Linked DNA regions of Thermosynechococcus vestitus BP-1. The protein of the gene in region 1 interacts with the protein of each later gene in a pairwise test. Links are inferred from orthologs where the notes say so. Each region holds a gene or a part of one and is shown on either strand. Other genes may lie near its edges.

Evidence for each region. Proteins that work in one complex are often made in the same cells at the same time.
Region 2: the proteins of uvrB (region 1) and uvrA interact in binary tests that used the Escherichia coli proteins (3 or more experiments, as listed by UniProt). The link is inferred for Thermosynechococcus vestitus BP-1 from one-to-one orthologs.

Annotation. Positions count from the first base shown.
Region 1 is NC_004113.1:2,114,499-2,119,047, reverse strand. Bases 1,186-4,083 are described here. They hold uvrB (excinuclease ABC subunit UvrB), read right to left. Parts: upstream 3,689-4,083; coding sequence 1,682-3,688; downstream 1,186-1,681. Other genes in these bases: TLL_RS10295 (RNA-guided endonuclease InsQ/TnpB family protein), read right to left, coding at 3,810-4,083; apcB (allophycocyanin subunit beta), read right to left, coding at 1,186-1,524. Outside these bases: TLL_RS10315 (pentapeptide repeat-containing protein), read left to right, coding at 1-433; ispF (2-C-methyl-D-erythritol 2,4-cyclodiphosphate synthase), read right to left, coding at 442-924; more of apcB, read right to left, coding at 1,015-1,185; more of TLL_RS10295, read right to left, coding at 4,084-4,549. UniProt on the Escherichia coli protein: The UvrABC repair system catalyzes the recognition and processing of DNA lesions. A damage recognition complex composed of 2 UvrA and 2 UvrB subunits scans DNA for abnormalities.
Region 2 is NC_004113.1:162,062-167,143, forward strand. What follows is about bases 1,168-4,598. They hold uvrA (excinuclease ABC subunit UvrA), read right to left. Parts: upstream 4,230-4,598; coding sequence 1,368-4,229; downstream 1,168-1,367. Other genes in these bases: purU (formyltetrahydrofolate deformylase), read right to left, coding at 1,168-1,339; groL (chaperonin GroEL), read right to left, coding at 4,426-4,598. Also shown: TLL_RS00910 (J domain-containing protein), read right to left, coding at 1-341; more of purU, read right to left, coding at 464-1,167; more of groL, read right to left, coding at 4,599-5,082. UniProt on the Escherichia coli protein: The UvrABC repair system catalyzes the recognition and processing of DNA lesions. UvrA is an ATPase and a DNA-binding protein. A damage recognition complex composed of 2 UvrA and 2 UvrB subunits scans DNA for abnormalities.

The DNA.
Region 1 (4,549 bases):
TGCCCAGCGGGCCAATTTTCAACTGGCTAACTTGCAGTACGCCCGTTTTACCTATGCCGATTTCTCTTGGGCCACCCTTGAGCAGGCGGATTGTCGCCACAGCAATTGGTGCGAAGCGGATCTTAGCCATGCCCGTGCGGCAGCTAGCAACTTTTCCTTTGCCCTGCTGATGGGTGCTAGCCTCAATGAAGCAACGCTGCGGTTTGCACAATTGGTGCAGGCTTCCCTTGAGGGGGTTCAGGCCTATCGCTGCAACTTCTATGCCGCCAACTTAGCCGCTGCGGGGCTGACGCGGGGGTATTTTTCCCACGCCCTTTTTGTCCGGGCCAACCTCAGTCATGCCACCTGTCGCTGGGCAAATTTTCGCCATGCCAATCTTCAGCAAAGCCAGTGTGAGCAAACGGACTTTCACTACAGCCTGTATGTTACCTAGGGGTTATCCTACATCCCTGACTGGAGGAGCGCCACCGCATAGGCAGCAATGCCCTCTTCCCGTCCCACAGGGCCTAGTTTTTCATTGGTGGTGGCTTTAATACTAATTTGATCGCGATCAATCCCTAGGGTGGTTGCTAGGCGATCGCGCATCGGATCGAGGTAAGGTTTCAACTTTGGACGCTCCGCCACCACGACAGCATCGATATTGCCCACCCGCCAGCCCCGCTCGGCGATGAGTGCGGCCACTTTTGCCAGCAGCACTTGACTATCTGCTCCTGCCCACTGCGGATCACTGGGGGGAAAGTAATGACCAATATCCCCAAGACTGAGGGCCCCCAAGAGGGCATCCATAATTGCGTGGGTGAGGACATCGGCATCGCTGTGTCCCAAGAGTCCACAGGCGTGCTCTAGCCTGATGCCGCCTAAAATCAAGGGCCGCTCCGGAACCAGCCGGTGAATGTCATAACCATTGCCAATGCGGATCTTCATCACTGCTGCATAGGAAATAGAAAGGGGCGATCGCCGGCGCCACCGCCCTCTATTGTTACAGAGTCTTCTACCTTGGCCAACCTAGGATCTTCAGATATTCACTTCACTGAGTTGGCGGCACATGTAGTCAAAGGGCTGCTCGACAATGCCAGTGTCTTCAATGCCAGCAGCGGCCACGCGATCGCGCACAATCTCTTTCATGATTTGAATGCCGCGCACCGTTGGTCCAATGGGTACGCCAAGGGAGTTGTAGGTTTCTCGCAAACCTTCGAGGACACGCTCGTTGAGGACATCCACATCCCCGGCCACAATGGCATAGCTGGCATAGCGCAGGTAGTAGTCCATATCCCGTAGGCAGGTGGCGTAGCGGCGTGTGGTGTAGGCATTGCCGCCGGGTTGAATCAGTTCCGGCTGCTCGGTGAAGAGGGCAGAAGCCGCTTCCTTAACGATGGCTGCGGCATTGGCATTGATCACTGCTGCCGCCTTCACCCGTGCCGCACCGGAATTAAAGTAGGAGCGCAACCTGTCAACAGCATCGCGATCGAGGTAGCGACCGGTGGAGTCATAGTTTTTAATTAGTGTGGTGACGGCATCACGCATAGGTTTTTTTACTCCTAGAATTGCTAAAACTAGCGTCAACCCGAACGCCAGCCGAAATGGTGCGGATCTAAAATCGTACTTAGCTTACCACGCTAGGGTTTCCCCGCCTGCGCTCCCGTTTACGGACTGTTGCGAAGTATTACAAAAGTTCATAATTTTAGGGGTGCCCCACAAGGCGATCGCGCAAACGCTTAATTTGATCGCGGTAGCGGGCGGCTTCCTCAAAGGCCAATTCTTGAGCAGCTGCCTTCATTTTCGCTTCAAGGTCTTGGATCAGTGGAGGGATGTCCTCTAGGCTCAGGTCCTGTAGGGTTTGGGAAGATAAGACAGGCACTGACTCGGCGTTGAGGCGGCGAGACACATCCAAAAAGGCCAAGATGGCGTTACTGGTTTTCTTGACAATGGGCTGGGGGATAATGCCATGGGCTTGGTTGTAGGCCAGTTGAATGGCGCGGCGGCGCTCCGTTTCTTGGATGGCTTTTTGCATACTCTCTGTGAGGGTATCCGCATAGAGAATAGCCTGTCCACGTACGTGCCGCGCAGCACGGCCAATGGTTTGAATGAGCGATCGCTCCGCCCGCAGGAAGCCTTCTTTATCCGCATCCAGAATCGCCACGAGGGACACCTCCGGCAAATCTAATCCCTCCCGCAGCAGGTTGACCCCAATCAGGACATCAAAGTCCCCTTGGCGTAGGGCTTCGAGAATCTCAATGCGCTCAATGGCGTTGATTTCCGAGTGCAGATAGCGCACCCGTACCCCCCGCTCCTGGAAGTACTCAGTTAAATCCTCCGCCATCCGCTTCGTGAGGGTGGTCACCAGCACCCGCTCTTGGCGATCGCACCGCAGGCGAATCTCCCCATACAGATCATCCACTTGCCCTTGGGTGGGGCGGACAAAAATTTCTGGATCCACAACCCCCGTGGGACGGATAATTTGCTCCACTACCTGTGTGGACACCGCCAATTCCCAATCCCCAGGCGTGGCTGAAACAAAGATGCACTGCTGCACCTTCTGCCAAAATTCCTCCGGCTTCAGGGGGCGATTATCCGCCGCACTGGGCAAGCGAAAGCCGTGATCGATCAGCACTTTTTTGCGGGCTTGGTCGCCATTGTACATGCCGCGAATCTGTGGCACCGTTACATGGGACTCATCCACCACCAAGAGCCAATTCTCAGGAAAATAATCAATTAAACACTCTGGCGGTTCCCCCGCTGCCCGCCCTGCGAGATGGCGGGAGTAGTTTTCCACACCGTTGCAGTAGCCCACCTGCCGCAGCATTTCCAAGTCATAGCGGGTACGTTGACTCAGACGTTGTGCCTCAAGGAGTTTATTTTGGGCTTCCAAGTTAGCCACCTGGGCTTGGAGTTCCGCTTCAATGGCCACGCAGGCCGCTTCCAGGCGTTCCGCAGGGGTGACAAAGTGCTTCGCCGGATAAATATTCAGGCGCTCCACACTTTGCAAGGTTTCCCCCGTCAGGGGATCGACATAGCGAATCGCTTCAATTTCATCCCCAAAAAACTCTACGCGAATGATGCGATCCTCATAGGCAGGACCAATCTCAAGCACATCCCCCCTTACGCGGAAGCGACCCCGCCCCAGTTCGACATCGTTGCGAGTGTATTGAATCGTGGCGAGCTGCCGCAGCAGTTGCCGCAGCTCCGTTTCTCTGCCCACCTCTAGGGGAATCGCGGCTTTTAGGTACTCTGCGGGAATTCCCAAACCGTAGATGCAGCTAATCGAGGCCACCACAATCACATCCCGCCGTTCAAAGAGGGAACGGGTGGCGGAGTGGCGCAGCATATCAATTTCCTCATTGATAGAGGCACTTTTTTCGATGTAGGTATCGGTAACGGGAATGTAGGCCTCCGGTTGATAGTAGTCGTAGTAGGAGATAAAGTACTCAACGGCATTTTCGGGAAAGAATGAGCGCAGTTCATTGCACAGTTGCGCCGCCAAGGTTTTGTTGTGGGCCAAAACAAGGGTGGGGCGGCCAAGGGCCTCGATAACGCGGGCGATCGTGTGGGTTTTGCCTGTACCCGTTGCTCCTAGCAGCGTTTGGAAGCGATGTCCTGCCTGTACTCCGGCAACCAGTTTTTGAATGGCTTGGGGTTGATCCCCCGTGGGTTCAAAGGGAGCGTGAATACGGAAGGGAGTGCTGGTCATTGCCCAATTTCTCAAGAATTCTTTCCTAGGTTTTAGGGTAACGGAGCAACAGAGGAGGGAGCCACCCGCAGTCTTTTTCAGGAGAGCTGATCAAGCTGGAAACGTTGACATACTCACCGCCCTAAAGTGCGATGATTCTTGACGCTTCACTGGGTGATGCTACCGAAGTAGTCTTACTCCCCCTCTGCGTCCATTTATAGTCGTGGCAATGCCCTATCCCGACTTTCTCTATGTTTCTTGCGGCATTTTCGTCTCTATCATGCTCTGCGCCGCAGTTTATGCATACAACAGAGCGAACGGATAGATCGATTTTGCCCCATTTAAAACCGCATTTTGAGCAAGTCTGACTGGTTGGCTCCCATCGATCAATGACAATGAACTCACGGTTTAGTTTTTTGCACTTAGCCTCAACTAAAACCCTGAATTCTCGCCAACCTTGCAAGCTAATTGCTCTAGCGAGTTTGCGGTTCTTCACCATTCCAGAGACATTCAAGTCTTCCAGCGTGATCACTTGGCTCTCGATAACCACGCGGGTAGACAATTTATGCAAGAAATCCCTGCGAATATCTGAAATCCGACTATGAAGCTTAGCGATTTGCAGTCTTGTTTTCTCGCGTCGTTTGCTTCCTTTAACTTGACGGGCAAGTTTGCGTTGTTTTCGCCTGATCTTTTTGTCTAGCTTCGAATAATCAGGGCCATCAATCTTTTCGCCTGTACTTAAAGTAGCAAACGCTTTAATTCCCAAATCAATGCCGATAGAAGGGTTAGTTGCAGGTTGATCAACTGGATCGATCTCGACCACAAAACTGAGAAAATATCGATTTGCAGCATCTTTAATCACCGTAACTGAGCTTGGTTTAG
Region 2 (5,082 bases), 2.0 Mb from region 1 along the record:
GTAGCGTTAAAGACTTCCCGTGCCAAATCAAAGGTGGGCGTTGGCACAATATTGCCTGTTATCAGTTGCTTTTCCAGCAAGCGCAAAATGACTTGATATTCTTCCCGCTCTTTTTCTTGGGAAAGCACTTCGTAGGCAGGATTCACAAACTTCGAGAGCAAATCACTGGCCATTTTTTTACCCGATTCATCATCACGGCTATCGGGGTGCAGTGTCTTGGCAATCTTGAGATACCGCTTGCGAATTTCTCCGGGCGCTGCTGACAATGGAATACCGAGGGCAGCATGGAGATCCCGTTTGGAGTTAAAGCGACCCAGACCGTGATTGATCTCGAAGGGCATAGTCAGTGAAACCGCAGGGGCAGAACCTCATTTGATTATACCTGCTCATCAAGGGGGTTGGTGACCCCCTGTTCATGCAACGGGAATTCCTGAAGGCAATCGGCCCGCAGCGGTGAAAACCCTCAAGCAAAAACTGCCGTGCGATTGCCATACACTAGAATCCGATTTTGCAAATGCAGCCGTACCGCCCGCGCCAACACCACCCGTTCCAAATCCTTGCCCTTGCGAATCAGATCCGCCACTGTATCGCGATGGCTCACAGGTACCACCGCCTGTTCAATGATTGGCCCTTCATCTAAGTCCACGGTGGCATAGTGGGCAGTGGCACCAATGATTTTTACCCCCCGCTCATAGGCACGGTGGTAGGGGTTAGCTCCCGCAAAGGCTGGCAAGAATGAATGGTGTATGTTGATCACTTGGGGAAAGGCCTCAATAAACTCAGGACTGAGCACCTGCATATACTTAGCCAGCACCACCAGATCAATCCTGTAGTCCTTGAGGAGTTGCAGTTGCTTGGCTTCCGCAAGGGGCTTAGTCTCTGGCGTCACAGGGATATAGTGAAAATCAATGCCAAACTGCTCTGCAATGGGACGCAAATGCTCATGGTTACTGATAATCAGGGGAATTTCGGCAAAGAGATCCCCCGCCCGCTGCCGCAGCAGCAGATCCCAAAGGCAATGATCTTGGCGGCTCACCCAAATGGCCAAGCGATAGGGAATATCCGAGGCCCGCAACTGCCAGCGCACCCCCTGCCAACTGGTAAAGATCTTTTCCCGCTGCGCGTAGTTGATGAAAGTGGTGGCAATTTGATCGCGGGGGATTTCAAAGCCCTCTAATTCCCACTCGAGGCGGGAGAGAAAAATCCCGGCAACGGCATCGGTGTGGTGGTCGGCATGGACAATGTTGCCGTTATAGCGATAGACAAACTGTGCCAACTTGGCCACGAGTCCCCGCTGATCGGGACAGGAAATGGAGAGGGTCATTGTCGGCATAGGCACACCGCAAGGCAGAGCAACCTGTATTCTACTATTGCGAATTGGCAGCGGCGCGGTTGAAGACCCGGGCGAGATACTGGCCGGTGTAGGATTGGGGCATCAGGGCCACTGCTTCGGGAGTGCCCACGGCAACCACCTCTCCGCCGCGATCGCCCCCTTCGGGTCCGAGATCAATAATCCAATCGGCACAGCGAATCACATCTAAATTGTGCTCAATCACCAGAATTGAGTTGCCCTTGTCCACCAGCCGTTGCAACACCTCGAGGAGTTTATGCACATCGTAAAAGGATAGCCCCGTGGTCGGCTCATCAATCAGGTAGAGGGTTTTGCCCGTGGCACGGCGGGACAGTTCAGCCGCCAATTTGAGGCGTTGGGCTTCCCCCCCAGAGAGGGTGGGGGCGCTTTGTCCCAATTTCAGATAGCCCAAGCCCACATCTACGAGGGTTTGCAGCTTGCTCACCGCCTTGGGGATATTTTCAAAAAAGGTCAGCGCTGTCTCGGCGGTCATGTCCAAAACATCGGCGATCGAGCAGCCCTTATACTTCACTTGCAGCGTATCGCGGTTGTAGCGCGTCCCCTTGCACACCTCACACTGGACATACACATCGGGCAGAAAGTTCATCTCAATCACATTCACCCCTTGGCCACCGCAGGCCTCACAGCGGCCGCCCTTAATATTGAAGGAAAATTGCCCCGGCTTGTAGCCCCGTGCCTTGGCCTCAACGGTTTGGCTAAAGACCTCACGGATGACATCAAAAACACCAATGTAGGTGGCAGGGTTGGAGCGGGGGGTTCGACCAATGGGGGACTGGTCAATGACAATGACTTTATCAATGGCATTCAAGCCTTCAATGTGGCCCAGTTCCTTGGGGAGCGGGACATTGTAACCCAGATGGTGCTGCAGGGCAGGATAGAGAACTTCGTGCATAAGGGTGGACTTGCCTGATCCCGATACTCCCGTCAAACACACCAGCTTGCCAAGGGGAATTTCTACGGTGATGTCCTTGAGGTTGTTGCGGGAAACCTTTTTGAGAATCAGTGATTTGCCATTCCCCGGCCGGCGATCGCTGGGAGTTTCAATGCGCTTGCGCCCCGACAGATAAGCCCCCGTCAGGGAGTCGGGATGGTTGAGAATGGCCTCGAGGCTGCCTTGAGCGACAATTTGGCCGCCGTGGATTCCCGCCCCTGGGCCAATATCGACAATGTAATCGGCCGCACGGATCGTGTCCTCATCGTGTTCGACAACAATCAGCGTATTCCCCAAGTCCCGCAGGCGAAACAGCGTTTGCAGCAGGCGATCGTTATCCCGCTGGTGCAGGCCAATACTCGGTTCATCGAGGACGTAGAGCACCCCCGTCAGGCCAGAGCCAATTTGGGTCGCCAAGCGAATCCGTTGCGCTTCACCCCCAGAGAGGGTGGCGGCACTGCGATCCAACGTCAGGTAATCGAGTCCCACATCTATGAGAAACTGCAAGCGCCCCGTGACTTCCCGCAGGGCCAATGCCGCAATTTGTTGTTGACGAGGCGTGAGTTGCAGGGATTGAAGCCGTGCCAAGCACTCGCGAATGGAAACACGGGTGAGGTCCGTAAGGCGATATTGCCCCAAGCGCACGGCCAAAGCAGCTGGCTTCAGGCGTTGCCCCTGACAGGCGGGGCAGGTTTGATTGACTTGGTACTCTTCCAGTTTTTGCCGGTAGGCATCGGAGGTCGTCTCGCGGTACTGCCGCTCTAGGATGGGAATCACCCCTTGAAATTGACGGTAGTAGTCCCGTTTGCGATAGCGCGAATCAGAAGGGATGAGAATCGGCGTGTCGGTGCCGTAGAGGAGAATCTCCCGTTGCAACTCCGTGAGGCGATACCACGGTGTATGGATGTCAAAACCAAAGGCCTCAGCAACACCCCAGAGGAGAGCAAGGTAGTAGTCATGTTCCTTCTCGGCCCAGGGGGCGATCGCCAGATAGACCGGCAGTTCGGGATTAGGGACAATTAACTCCGGGCTAAATTTGCGCAAATAGCCCAAGCCATGGCACTCTGGGCAGGCACCATAGGGGGAGTTAAAGGAAAAAAGTCGAGGAGAGAGCTCATCCATCACCGCCCCATGCTCAGGGCAGGCAAAATTTTCTGAAAACAGGAGCGTTTGACCCTCAGCTCCCGTCTCCCGGGACACCACACTGACCATTGCCGTACCGTTGCCATGGTGCAATGCCGTTCGCAACGAATCCCCTAAGCGTTCCTCAATCCCCGGCTTGAGCACAAGGCGATCGACAACAATTTCAATCCTGTGGGCATGGTTTTTATCTAGTTCAATGGCCTCACTGAGGTCGCGCACCTCGCCATCAATGCGAACCCGCACAAAACCTTCACTGGCCAGACTCGACAGCAGCTTCTTGTGGGTCCCCTTTTTGCCCTTGACAATGGGGGCCAAGACTTGAAAGCGGCTCTGGAGCGGCAACTGCATAACCTGATCCACCATTTCATCAATGGTTTGGGGGCGGATCGAGCGATCGCAATGGGGGCAATGGGGTTCACCGGCACGGCCATAGAGCAGCCGCAGGTAGTCATAAATTTCCGTGACCGTACCCACCGTCGAGCGAGGGTTGTGGGAGGTGGACTTTTGATCAATAGAAATCGCTGGACTCAGCCCCTCAATGGCATCCACATCAGGCTTATCCAACTGGCCGAGGAATTGCCGCGCATAGGCACTCAGGGACTCCACATAGCGGCGTTGTCCTTCAGCAAAAATCGTGTCAAAGGCAAGGGAGGATTTCCCGGAACCGGAGACGCCGGTCATTACAATCAGGCGATCGCGGGGCAGATCGAGGTCAATGTTTTTCAGATTATGCTGCCGTGCACCCCGAATGCGAATTTCACCCCCAGGCACTGGATCGCCCATACTGCAAAAAGAACTAATGTTAAAAAACATTACATTGAGGGCTATTATAGCAACGCTGCCAGACCCTGTCGCGGCCACTCAGCCATGAAAAAAGCGGGGTCTGGTTGCCCCGCTTCCCATGTGACTTAGGCGATACTCGATGAGCCTTGCCTAGGCAGGTTCAGGGATTAACCCTCTGCCCGGGGTAGACATCGGCTTAGTAGTCGAAGTCACCGCCCATACCCGCACCGCTGCCCGCAGGATTATTTTCCTTGGGTTCGGGCTTGTCAACGATGATGCACTCGGTGGTCAGGACCATACCGGCAATAGAGGCCGCATTTTGCAGAGCCGAGCGGGTAACTTTGGCAGGGTCAACGATACCGGCATCGAACATGTTGACATATTCATCTTTGGCGGCATCATAACCCACATCGAAGGGTTTTTCTTTGACCCGCTCGACAATGATGGCACCATTTTGACCCGCGTTTTCGGCAATGCGACGCAGGGGAGCGCTGAGGGCACGCTCAACAATGTTGGCACCAATCAGTTCTTCACCCGTTAGGTGCTCAGCGGCCCAGTTGCTCAACTCAGGAGCCAAGTGAACCAAGGTGGTACCGCCGCCGGGAACAATCCCCTCTTCAACAGCGGCTTTGGTGGCGTTAATCGCATCTTCCAGACGGAGTTTGCGATCCTTCATTTCAGTTTCGGTGGCAGCACCGACTTTAATCACTGCCACACCACCCGCCAGTTTGGCCAACCGCTCCTGCAGTTTTTCTTTGTCGTAGCTGGAGTCAGTTTCTTCGATTTGGCGACGGATTTGCTCGCAGCGAGCCTTGACGGCTTTTTCATTGCCTTCGGCCACAATCGTGGTGTG